DNA from 3 places in the Paenibacillus sp. J2L1-98 genome. Region 3 is predicted to be linked to each of the others. Evidence: riboswitches for the same ligand, from Rfam matches in the RefSeq annotation. Region 3 holds a riboswitch; each other region holds the start of a gene.

Region 1 (4,178 bases), on a different contig from region 3:
ATTCCTTTATCCGGAGCATGGGATCGCCCACGTAAATTTGAGCTTGAGGCGGAATGCCGTCGCGCTGCCGGGTGGCGAGAATATTGAGCGCATTGACGAGATCATCATTATCCTGCTCTTTCATTTGAAATTGCACGCCGTATTCATGAATATCGTTGTCCAATTCATTGTACCAGACTATAAAGCCATATAACACGTACATTTGATTATCCATCCGGATCTTGAACTTCAGCAATATGTCGCTGTTAACAGGCAGCTTAACGCCAACCATAAACCGGAGGCCTCCCGGACCGATATTTCTAACAAACACCTCAGTGCTACCTAGTCTTATGCTCCTGCCCTTAAACATCGTAATCGTCATCTCAGCCAAAAGACAATGAGTAAGGTCGATACGAAAATATTGTCTCCGGTTAACGGCCGGCTCTTTACTGCGCCGAAGCGAGGCGGGCTCCATAAACGGTCTTTTGCTCAATAATTGAACGATGCTTTCAGGGTCGACGGGACGGCTAAAATAATAGCCTTGAATTTCATCGCAGCGCTGCTCCCGCAAGTAATTGAACTGCTCCTTGTTCTCAACGCCCTCGGCCACCACCTGCATCTTGAGCTCCCCTGCCAGTCGGATAATGCACTCCACTATGCTTCTATTGCTTGACTCCGTCATCATCTCCTCCACAAACGACCGGTCGATTTTGATCGTGTCGAGCGCTAATCGCTTCAATAAATAGAGTGAGGAATAGCCTGTTCCAAAATCATCGAGCGATACTTTAATCTTTCGCTTCTTCAGCTCAAGCAGCAGCTCGGTAACGAACCTTCTCGTTGCTGACAGCTGCTCGTTCGTGTAGACGAAGCTGTTCTTCTGCGCAACAAATATGCCGACAATAGACTGCTCTATGATGCTGCGATATTTAAGCTCCGCTTCTCTCAGAGATTGTTCAATTTTATTTTTCTGCGTAATATCTTTGGCAATCCCATAAACACCGATAAGCTCATCATTAATAATGATCGGAATACGGGTCACATTAACCTGACCCCTTGCCCGTTTTTCGTAATGCCCGTCGTATCATAGTTTTGAGACGTAAGCGTCCTGACCGTTTCCTCGAAAAAATAAATCGTTGTACCCAAGCATTCCGCATGCACAAAGTGATCGAAATGATCTGCTATGATTTCGTCTCTTGAATAACCGAACATTTGCTCAAGAGCCGAATTGCATGACAAAAAACGGCCGTCTAAGTCCAATGTAAAGACCGCGTCCGGATTATTATCGAATATGGACTTATAGTGCTGCTCCTCGACAGGATTGTACCGATATGTAAAATTGCCGCCGGACGCGCTCGCGGTCCTCGGAATGAACGAGTTTAAAGAAATCATCCTGCTTCATCGGGAAGCCGGAGTTCATTCCGTAAATATTGAACATTTGATTCGACCATGCCGTTTGATTGCGAGCATGGTCGAATTCCCAGTAACCAAGATTAGTTATTTTTTGAACTATGTCAAAGCTGTTGCCGCTGCCGTTAAAGCGCGTAATATTTTGTTCCATCGCTTAATATCCCTTCCTATGTGTAGCTTATGCGGTAACTAGAAGAGTTGAGGAAGAGGATATAAGCGTTTTATCATTCATCCTTATGGCAACCCAGCCACCTTTGGAAACTCCCTTTAGGCCCGTTGGCTTTGCGTCATTGTCTTTCGACAACTTTGCTATTTACTAGGACTTTTTACTTATATGATTATTTCATAGAATTCCGATATATTCCATAATAAATTTTCAAATAAGTGGAGAATTTTAATCCAATGCAGCCGTTTTTACAAACGCGGATCAATTTCCTTTTCTTTGGCAACCTCGAATAATAGATTGGCAACTGCTGCTTGATACGGCTCGTTGTCCGGCGCGATTGCGGCAAACGGAATAGACAGCATTTTTTGCCCAAGCCGATGCTCATTCAATGAGGTGCGAAGCTTTAGATTGATGCTCTTTTGCTTCATCAGCTTATTGTATTTATGCGGGAAGCGGTAATCGTACCCGTAAATAATAGACATGTAGTTGGCATTGCGCACCTTCATACACGAAACCGTGTTCGGCTCCGGCATTTCTGGTTTGATGACGACACCTTCCATATGATTATCTACGGTGAGGGTGGCGAAATACTGCTCCGCCTGCTCATAGCTGTTAGGCGAGGAAAGCTCTAGCGTGATGAACGGGTCGTCAGAGAGAAAGCGGTACATCTCGGATGTTTTCCAATCGGGCAGCGTTTCCGTTCCGTCACCGTATACGATTTTCAGCAAGGCAAACGGCTTGTACAAGGGCTCGCCGGCTTCCGCATACAGCTCAAGCTGCTTCTTGTACGTTTCATAAGCATCCACATGATCGGAAAGCGGCATATGCTTCTCCAATATCGAATGAACATGCTTATAGCTTTGGTAAACATTAAGACCGTACTTTTCATTTAGCGCCCCTTTGCTAAGGTGGAACTGATCCTTCTCGAAGCCGCTTTCCTTGTATTCGTGCGCAAGCTTCGCGAAGGCCTCCTCAAACCCGTTTTCCTTCAGGAAAGCAAGCTCTGTCTCAAGCGCTTTCTCGATCGGTTTAAATTGCCGGTCAATAAGACCTTCACCGAGCGCCTGCCAAGGCAGAAGCTCTCCATCCAGAAGCAGCATTGCGATGCCATTTTCCTTCATATAGCTTCCGAACCTTAGCAGCAGCTCCTCATACACAGCCGAAAGGTCAACCTTGTTGACTTTATAGCCGTTGCGGCTAACCGCAAAGCATTGCTCGGGATCAGCGTGCAAATAAACATTGCATCTGGAACCCATATATTTGGGCTGAAGCACAACCTCCGCAATGCCGCGCTCCGCAAAATAGTCCAGTCCTTTCCTCAGCGACTCCAGCTCATGCGCAGCTTCATCCTTGTCTGCGGGCGCCATCGTGCCCGAAATGAAGTTGACCTTATTGCGTGAGCAGTACTGCAGTCTGCGGACCTCTTCGTCATCCAGCTCCTGCAGCGACACCTTGCGCTCTTCCTGGAAGAGGGTGCGCAGCTCGCCTTCCATAATCGCTTGAGATGCCTTTTGCGTTTTGAAAAACGGTTTAACCGAAAGGGTTACGGAGGTTAGCGCATTACCGTGCACCGCACCGGAATCGATATGAATTTTATTTTTAATCCGAAAGGCGGTTTTCGCTGCGACATGTCCGAATACGTGATAAGGCTGATTGGCTGCCGCATCCCGCTTCAGAAACGCCAGCTGCTCCTCAAGCGGCGCTGAGCGGTCAATCCGGAAATTACGCTGATGCCGTACGGAGTTCGGATCGAGCTTGCCAATGTACTTGTTCTCGCATGGCGCATGCGTAACATAATAGGACGGCCCTCTCTTGCCTACCATTTTGTAGAAAGGCTTCGACAGCGATACGAGGTGATTAAACCTTTGAAGCAGCTCTTCATCGTTTCTAAGCACCTCTGCCGAATCGAAGTATGCCTGCCGCAGCTCCTCATCGACGCCTTTAATTTCTCCGCGCATAAATTTATAGATGAAGCTCTCGTGATTGCCTAACACGAACAAAAAGCGATCCTGGTTGGCGTATAGAAAATCAATCGTTTCCTTCGTGCGCTTCCCTTTGTCGATCCAGTCCCCAACAAGCAATACCTTCGTACCGCTAACCTTCCCCGTCTCAATCAGCTGATTTCCTTCCAATTGAAAGCCGTGGCTAACGAGCAGGCTTTTCAGCTCATCCACGCTTTCGTGAACGTCGCCCACTATAATCGTCTTCTGATCAAGCGGCAATATAGCAGCCAAATAGTCATTGGCATCCTCAATTACGACCTTGTAATCCGGATTGGCTATGCGATCAGCCGGTGAATAAAAGTCCTTGGCGCGCACTTTATGGATTTTCGAGTACCGCTCCCTTGAGAGCGAGCCAAGTACCTCCTTGCGCAAACGGTTAATATGGCTAGTGATCAGCTTCTGCGACCGCTCCGAAGTATAATAATCGTCCCTCTTCCGGTAATCGAACAGCACAACCTCCAGGTTATAGTTATTTTCATTCGCTATTGCCTTCACCCTCGCCCGAAAATCCTCCGACAAGCCCGTCGTATCCACAACTACAAATTCCGCATTAATCGGATACGCCGTCACCAGCCGCAGCTTCTCGAACAAAAGGCGGAACGCTTGCTCGCTTGCTTCCAGCA
Region 2 (4,178 bases), on a different contig from region 3:
AACACCGGCAATTTTGGATAAAGTAGCTCAGCAGTATCCTCAGCTTGGATTAACCCCAACTGAACTTTCACGTAAAATCCAAGTTAGCTCCGTAAATAACACGCAAGTAATGACGTTAGACGTACAAGACGTGGACTATAAGCAAGCGGCTCAAATCGTGAACGCCGTGTCTCAAGTATTTCAGGAAGAGATCCAACATATCTTCAAGGTCGAGAATGTATCGATTCTGAATAAAGCGATTGTAGACGCAACTCCAAGTCCTGTTGCACCTAATGTACCGCTTAATATAGTGATTGCGTTTGTTGTTTCCTTAATGCTCGCAATCGGTGCTGCATTCCTGCTTGAGTATTTGGATGATACGATCAAGACCGAGGAGGATGTGCTGCAATACTTAGGCCAGCCAACGCTTGCCATGATCTCGAGAATGAATCCGGAGGAATCGAATTCTAACCAAACGAGCAAAGCCAATCAAACCTACAAGGCAGGTGAATTAGAGCGTGTCTCAATTGAAAAATAAGCGCCAGCTGATTACCGTTACAAACCCCCGGTCTCCTATATCCGAGTCCTATCGCGCTCTACGGACAAATATTGAGTTTTCTTCCATAGACGAGAAGCTTCAAGTAATCATGGTATCCTCGACAGGCCCCGGCGAGGGGAAGTCGACAACGATTACGAACCTAGGTGTCACATTCGCTCAATCGGAGAAGAAGGTTATTCTGATCGATGCCGATCTTCGTAAGCCTACCGCCCATCACACCTTTGCTTTATCCAATCGCTGGGGGCTGTCATCTGTCATTTCACAGCAATCAACGCTTGAGGAAGTGATTCAGGCATCGGATATTCCTAACTTGGATATTATTACATCGGGAGCTATTCCTCCGAACCCGGCAGAGATGATGGGTTCGAAGAAGATGACGACACTCCTTGAACAGTTAAGACAAATGTATGATATGATCTTAATCGATACGCCGCCGCTGCTCGCCGTAACCGATGCGCAAATCGTATCTACGAAGAGCGATGGCGTTATTCTGGTAGTCGATCAAGGCAAAGTGAAACGAGATATTGCAAGCAAGGCTGTAAAGAGTCTAGAGAGTGTAAATGCACGTATTCTAGGCGTTGTGCTGAACAATGTGAAGCGTAAAGCAAATGAAGAGGCTTACTACTATTATTATGGCGTTCAAGAGAAATAAAAGATAATTCCGTAGTTGATAGCTGTGGCGTAGGATTAAGAGTAGAAGAGAAGTTATGGACGCTCAGTATTATAAAATTCGACATCAGCAAATATGGTTGTTGCTGATGCACTGTAAAGCAAAAATGTGTGAAGCAGAAATAGCCGATCTTGCGTTATGGACCAAAGGCGACAGTCGCTTCCCCGATCCGCCTATCGTTTAGAAGAAAAAAATAGTTCTTTATTCCCTATTTTTTAAGTAAAATGCAATACTAAAGAATGATGCTATTTTTAAGAAAATTGATAATATATTCCTATATACGAAAATTACATAAATCGTTCGATAATAGCAAAACTGATGAAAATCAGTGACGCAAAGCTAAAGGGACTAAATTGGAACATTCAATATGTCAGCCAGCTGCCGAAAACGGGCCTCCGTCCGATTGTATGTGGAACACATTTCAAGGAGGTAGAAAGTATATGAGTTGGTTAATTACTTTGTCTATTTTTTGGATTATTGGTGGTATCTTTTATTTTAGTTTATTCGTAGTTTCAAAACGAGCCGATAAAATGGCTGAAGCAATCTTTGTTAGGGAATTTAGGGAATCAAAAGCTGCAAGTTCTATTATAATCAATGAGATTCATAACTCAAATGAAGAAACTATAGGGAAGTTATGTCTCTCTTCTTAAGTCATTTTACCCAGCATATTTAAATAAGAGGTATCTAAAGACTTAAGTCTTTAGATACCTCTTATTTATGAAACTGTTGTTATGCTTCATGGAGCACAGATGCGTGTCCCTCTCGGCCTTAAGGATTTCCTGCAGATTTCTCTGCAAATAGCTCACTATATGCATTCTGCGCCGTAACCACTAGTTCTCTTAGATGAATGCTCTAAGCTGTTCCTTTGACAATAATGCCATATGTTCTCCCCGACCCCTCAATTAAGTACATTTTACTGGGTATGAGCATTAACGAAATCTATTTTACAGATAAATGACGCATATTCGCTTGTCTCCCTGATTTTCCAGTTTTCAATGCTTTGATGGGAACTACGCGTACATCCACATTTCCGAGTTGCCGTAACAGTCTCGCATAGATAACCGCTTGTTCAACGGTCATTTCAGCGCTGATGAACCCTTCATTAGCTGTAATATATGCTTTCACGGGTAAATCTCACTTTCTCTTTAATTTACGGAGCTTACGTTGATCTTATGGGTAGTAATCTTCATTGTCAATTAAGGTTTACCTTGTGGGCTTACCTAAAGACAGGATGAGGAAGCGGTGGTTATACTGATGGTCTTTTGCGAAGTAGTGCATATACTTTTTTTAAGAGAAGGCATCACATTCACTATCAGTGACGAATAGCGTTATGGGAATTCTTGCCCCCTTTGAGAGCCTTGCGAAAGTCCATTAATCTATCCTTTTTTAACAAAAACCATTCGCTTAAAAAAGCTAAGGCCTCCCTGTTATTTACAGAGAGGCCTTTTAGGCTGTTGAGCGGTATTTATGATGCGGAATATGGTTACATTGCAAAGCCACAACGTTGAAATCATGTATTCAGTTGTTGCTCTCCCACCCATTTTTCACGTAAGTCTTGCCTTTATTACTCATTTCAAGACTCCTTCTGAAGATGCTCTTTGATTTTATTGTGAATACGGGTTCGTTCACCATCTTCGACAATATAATACCAAATTCGATTGATAATCTGGCCTTTTCCTTGCACCTCAACCATATCGATCTTATGAATCTGAGGTCGGTAATCCGTCACAAATTGCTTCATTTCATTAAAGGTAACATTCGTCTTCACACTATCTTTAAGCTCGCCTAGAAATGACTGTAGTTTGGTTACATTGGAGATGCTCATTGAGCGATTCATGACTTCCTGCAGAATATCACGCTGCCGCATGTTGCGTCCGAAGTCACCCCTTGGGTCATCATAGCGCATACGGGAATACTTCAGCGCTAATGTTCCGTTCAACAACAGATGACCTTGATCGAACCTATGACCTTCATAATCAAAAGAAAACGGATTATCCACCTCAACACCGCCTATCAAATCAATAAGCCGCGCGAAACCTTCCATATTCACTTTGGCATAGTAATCAATAGGATAATCCAGGAAATTCTCCACTGTCTGTATGGACATTTCAACGCCGCCGAAGGCGTATGCATGGTTGATTTTGTCTACGGTGCCGTGACCAATGATTTCGGTTCGAGTATCACGAGGAATATTAAATATCAATATGGAATGCTTTACTGGATTAACGGTCAGTACAATCATTGTATCAGAACGACCCCGATCATTTTTCCGCTCATCCACGCCTAAGACAAGAACTGTGAAGGGGGCCAAATTTTTCATGGGCTCGGTTGCCTTGTTCACGTCTGTGTCTTTGCTGACATAGGCCGGATTTACGGGGTCTAAGTCCTCATATATCTTTGAAGCAGTTTGCTGGGCTGAATTGTATACGTACCAAACTAAGCCTCCTACCAGCAGCAGTATTGTAGCGACTACAGCCCCTGTCCATATGAGGATGAGTTTCAATCGACGATTCATGTTTGCAGGACTCCTTATTTTACTTTTGAGCACCGTAATCCATTTGGTGCTAATTGCTCATCAACTTATTTCAATTATTAAACATGTTCTAGAACAAATGAAGTGGTAATTAGTAGAAGCATCTTAGAAAATAAGCTCCTCCCACAATCATTCCACAGCATTCTCATTGCCGGTCTTCCTATGGAGCAGTAAATAATATTCGCAGCATTAAGCTGCTCTTTCTTGATACAATTTACGATCCTCAATAAGGTGTTGAAGTATTCTATGAAATAAAACCTATACTGAGAAGATTATGAATGATAGGAGTACTCTCATATGGAACAAAACTGCAACTTTATTAAAGGACTCATGTTTGCGATCATGGTCATTATACCAGTATGGGTGTCTGTGGCGGGGTGAATTTATATGATTCAAGACCTATTGAACGGATGATGATGTTACCCTGTGGGTGTTGT
Region 3 (4,178 bases):
GCATTCAAGTTATGGAATTTTGCAATCATACGATTCCTGAAATTGTTTTGATGGATATTAATATGCCGATCGAGAACGGTGTTGTCGCGACTGAGCGTTTGAAAAGCTTGTTTCCTGACGTGAAGGTTATCATTTTGTCAATCCATGACGATGAGAGCTATGTGTTTGAAACGCTTCGCAAAGGGGCTACCGGCTATCTATTGAAGGATATGGAGGCAGAATCGCTTATTAACGCTATTCGCTCTGTCGTTCAAGGTCATGCCTATATCCATCCAAAAGTAACGGGCAAGCTGATTAATCAGCTTCGCCGCATGACTTATTTGGACGAGATGGGGATCGTATCAGGAGCTGCTGCGGCGGCGGAGCCGGGCGTCAAGTTCATTGCGGGCGATGAAAGTCCGTTAACGCGGCGCGAAGCAGAAGTGCTAAGGCTTATGGCAGAAGGCAAGAGCAATAAGCTCATCGGGGAATTTTTATTTATAAGTGAAAAAACGGTTAAAAACCATGTGAGCAGCATTTTGCAGAAGATGGAAGTCGATGACCGTACGCAAGCTGTTATTCAATCGATCAAATACGGTTGGGTTACGCTGTAACTCATATATTACGCAAAAATCCCGTATCAGCTGATACGGGATTTTTGCGTGCGCGCTTGTTGGAGACAAAGTATGTGAATATGAGAAAGACAGTGATCAAGATATCGGCCTCATATCATCTTTTATCGTCTTTTCCTTTGCTTACGGAGCGAGAGGAACCCGGCCGTAAGGGTGAAGGCGCCAATGAGGTAGTAAGGAAGCGGGCTGGAATCGCCTGTTTTTGGCAGGGTATCTAGCGGAACTTGCTCCTCTGCCACATCGATTACGGTATCCTGGCCATCATCGATCCCGCCTACCGGCGGCTCATCATCATCAATCTCGACAATAGTTGTGGTTTCAGGTGTTGGCGTAGGTGTAGGTGTAGTCTCAGGTGTCGGGGTTACGGTCGGCGTAGGCGTAGGTGTAGTCTCAGGTGTCGGGGTTACGGTCGGCGTAGGCGTAGGTGTAGTCTCAGGTGTCGGGGTTACGGTCGGCGTGGGCGTAGGTGTAGTCTCAGGTGTCGGGGTTACGGTCGGCGTGGGCGTAGGTGTAGTCTCAGGCGTCGGGGTTACGGTCGGCGTGGGCGTAGGTGTAGTCTCAGGTGTTGGGGTTACGGTCGGCGTAGGCGTAGGTGTAGTCTCAGGTGTTGGGGTTACGGTCGGCGTAGGCGTAGGTGTTGTCGTAGGAGTAGGAGTAGGGCAATTGTTCTCTCTCATTAATTTCCAAGCTACAATCGTCGACCCGTGACCGCCGGAGCCTAGCTGAATTTGCTCAGGACCGCTGTATATATCCGCCTGATAAGGAGCGCAAGCCGGGATGTCAAGGGTGACTGAATAGGTGCCGGGCAACGGATAGATGTTGGTCTCGCCGTCATAATGGATCTGGTCCTGATAAGGAGTTCCGTTGCTGTTCGGTATAGTGCCGGGAGGGAAGATGTATGTAGAGACACTAACCTGCACACAATTCTCGGTCGTTCTGAAGGTTGCGGTAACGGTACTGTTTCCATTATCAACGATACTGTTCAAATTGTTCGCGACAATGTGTGCGCGGTCAGCAGAAATGGGCGTACAGCTATTAGCCGCCGGGGCGACTGATGGATTTGCAGCTGAATTGTTTTCGCCTTCCGCCATAACAAACGATCCCAGGGTTAACGAGAGAATTAACATTATGGCCATGCTGAAAGAAAACTGCTTTTTTAAGTATCTCATCGTTCACTCTCCTCTTAGATAGTTGGTCGTGTTCTAAGAGGGCCGGTTACACTACTAGCTCCGTATAATCCAAGTGTCCAGATGCAGATTATACTTCATCGCTTCCCCTAGTTATTATGAATGCGTGAAGTCACCTTCTCCCCATTCTCTATGCTTACATACGTTTATATGCATGGATACGTAGTAAAATGATAACATATACTGTAAATTGCTCAAGGGTGTTTCTTTGTCGCATTTTGACTGCTGTTTGTGGATGAGAAAGAGATGTTTTGTGGGAATGGCGCACATTTTGTCACCCTTGTCCCCTTATTGCGGAACCAGTGGGCGCTTCGTGGCATATAGTGTCACAAAGAGGAGGTGGCCGCCATGTTTGAACTTCTGCTTTTTGTTGTTGGCTGTTATGTTCTGGCTGCATTGTCGGTGCATCTGGCGTATCGAATTTGGCGCGGACGACAGCAATCGAGCAAGCATTACGTGCTCGTAGCGGACGTCCGGCAAAAAAATATGGAATGGTACGTGCGTTCGTTTTTTTCTTTTTCCCGGAGAATGGGCAAGGATGTTCGTCTTACGATTGTTAACCGTGGCGTGACGGATGAGACGCTCGCTATTGTTGAACGTTTGGCTAGAGGTGGCAAGGAGGTCAGTGTGCACCTGGCAGAAGATACTCCAACAACAGAAAATAAGGACAATAAGCATTCACAAATGACGGGTGTGGATGGTACCCAGCTGCTTTGGATGCTGCAGGCAGAAGGAATCGTATCGCATTCCGATCATGCGGTGCTGGTTGATTTGCAAAATCCGTCGGATTTGTCGAAAATGCCATTTTAGTATATACTTTGAAGAAGATCAATATTTGGAGTGAAGCACACTCAATGACGCAGACTGCGTTGTTGGGTGTGCTTTTTTTCGTTTGAAATATAAGTGGAAAAAGGCGAGGGGGAGCGATAGTCGATGAGGGCTCAGGTGTATGTTGTGGAAGTACGCGGGTGCTGGAAAGCCCGGGTAACGATTGACCCGGATATGGACAAGCATTTTTGGATGAATGGCGGGTTTGGCAAAGCAGGGAGCTTAAATGAGGCGATTGCCGATTCGGGCTGGCTATTAAAGGAGCCGCTGCCGCTTGGCGATGCTTGCCGTGCTGTGGAGCTGTGGGAAGCGGAGCTAATACGGAGAAGAGGAGAACAGACTGCTATAGATACGGGCCAGATCGATCAAGGAAGTATAGCTGACCGCTGTGAGGCGATAGAGCTTCTGCTCGCTTGTGCTGAGGAGGCAAAGGGCGAGGGGCGAAATGACGGGAAAGCTGCCGGCAGGAGATTGTGGTGGCGGCGGGGGAGTGGACGCCAGCGGCAGACTGCGATGGGGAGAGCCGGCTTGTCTGGTTTGGTGGAGCACTGGGTGCGAGGGGGAGCGGGCCGTGCGGGTGATGAGCGGGAGCGGGGCGGAGATAGGGGGCGAGCGGAAGAGACGCGGGAGCGAGGGGGAGCGGGCCGCGCGGGTGATGGGCGGGAGCGGGGCGGAGATAGGGGGCGAGCAATTAGCGATGCGGAGCTGGGAGAGATCGCGGCAGGGGCGAAGCTTGCCGCGGAGGTCATGCAGGGACGTGCGCTATTGCGCAGCGAAGCGCACGCCCTGTTAGTTGACGCGGGCGGGCCCGGCGCCGCAGCAAGGTGGAGCGGAGTGCTCCAGCTTGCCGCGCTGCTCGGGGCGGGTGCGCCTGAGCGGATCAATCGCAGCCGGAAATGGCGGGCGATTGGACGCTTTGGGGCGCCGCAGGCGCGAGCGCAGCTGTCTTCGCTGCGGGAGTGGCGAGGCGTATATGCACCGCACGGCATGTGCAGCGTGCGGGCGGTTGTGCGCCTATTGCTCGGCGTGCATTGGGATGGGGCGGAGCCGGGAATGCGAGCTGCTCGTCGTAGGGCAGCATGATGCGCAGTTTGGAGGGAGGACGGAGCCAAGCTGCCTTAAGCAGCAAGTTATGCAGCTTTCATTGGAGCAGCGGCTTAATAAATGGCGACTTAGCCCGGCACAGTCAGACGCAGCTGCGAAGGCGCTGCAGTTCGCGGAGGAGCAATCCGCTGAACCGGCTCTCTCTTCAACGGGAAAATCCGCCAAGGTAAGAGATTTTTTACTCTGGGCGGTTACGGGAGCGGGCAAGACGGAAATGATTTTTCCGCTCGTAGAATCAGTGCTGCTGCGGGGCGGCAAGGCGCTTATTGCAACGCCGCGCCGCGATGTCGTGATTGAGCTTGACCCGCGCATTCGACAAGCTTTTCCCGCGGCTTCCGTAGTGGCCTTATACGGGGGAAGCGCACAGCGATGGGAGAGCGGAGACATCACGCTTGCAACTACTCATCAGCTGCTGCGCTTCTATCAAGGCTTCGATCTGGTTGTGGTT

Evidence for each region. Region 3 has a riboswitch for cyclic di-GMP ahead of AC0YNZ_RS26460 (LPXTG cell wall anchor domain-containing protein). Riboswitches for the same ligand answer to the same signal wherever they lie in the genome.
Region 1: another riboswitch for cyclic di-GMP. It lies ahead of AC0YNZ_RS29310 (hypothetical protein); the one in region 3 lies ahead of AC0YNZ_RS26460 (LPXTG cell wall anchor domain-containing protein).
Region 2: another riboswitch for cyclic di-GMP. It lies ahead of AC0YNZ_RS16945 (hypothetical protein); the one in region 3 lies ahead of AC0YNZ_RS26460 (LPXTG cell wall anchor domain-containing protein).

What each region holds. Positions count from the first base shown of each region.
Region 1 is NZ_JBWDNW010000032.1:37,611-41,788, forward strand. Features, by position in the region: gene AC0YNZ_RS29300 (PilZ domain-containing protein) at 1-1,018, opposite strand, end outside; gene AC0YNZ_RS29305 (PAS domain-containing protein) at 1,015-1,368, opposite strand; gene AC0YNZ_RS29310 (hypothetical protein) at 1,274-1,537, opposite strand; cyclic di-GMP riboswitch class I at 1,622-1,707, opposite strand; gene AC0YNZ_RS29315 (metallophosphoesterase) at 1,801-4,178, opposite strand, start outside.
Region 2 is NZ_JBWDNW010000008.1:180,497-184,674, reverse strand. Features, by position in the region: gene AC0YNZ_RS16955 (YveK family protein) at 1-517, shown strand, start outside; gene AC0YNZ_RS16950 (CpsD/CapB family tyrosine-protein kinase) at 498-1,190, shown strand; cyclic di-GMP riboswitch class I at 1,507-1,594, shown strand; gene AC0YNZ_RS16945 (hypothetical protein) at 1,649-1,858, shown strand; gene AC0YNZ_RS16940 (LCP family glycopolymer transferase) at 2,782-3,723, opposite strand.
Region 3 is NZ_JBWDNW010000024.1:39,261-43,438, forward strand. Features, by position in the region: gene AC0YNZ_RS26455 (response regulator) at 1-593, shown strand, start outside; gene AC0YNZ_RS26460 (LPXTG cell wall anchor domain-containing protein) at 716-1,780, opposite strand; cyclic di-GMP riboswitch class II at 1,812-1,895, opposite strand; gene AC0YNZ_RS26465 (hypothetical protein) at 2,147-2,608, shown strand; gene AC0YNZ_RS26470 (hypothetical protein) at 2,732-3,709, shown strand; gene AC0YNZ_RS26475 (helicase-related protein) at 3,663-4,178, shown strand, end outside.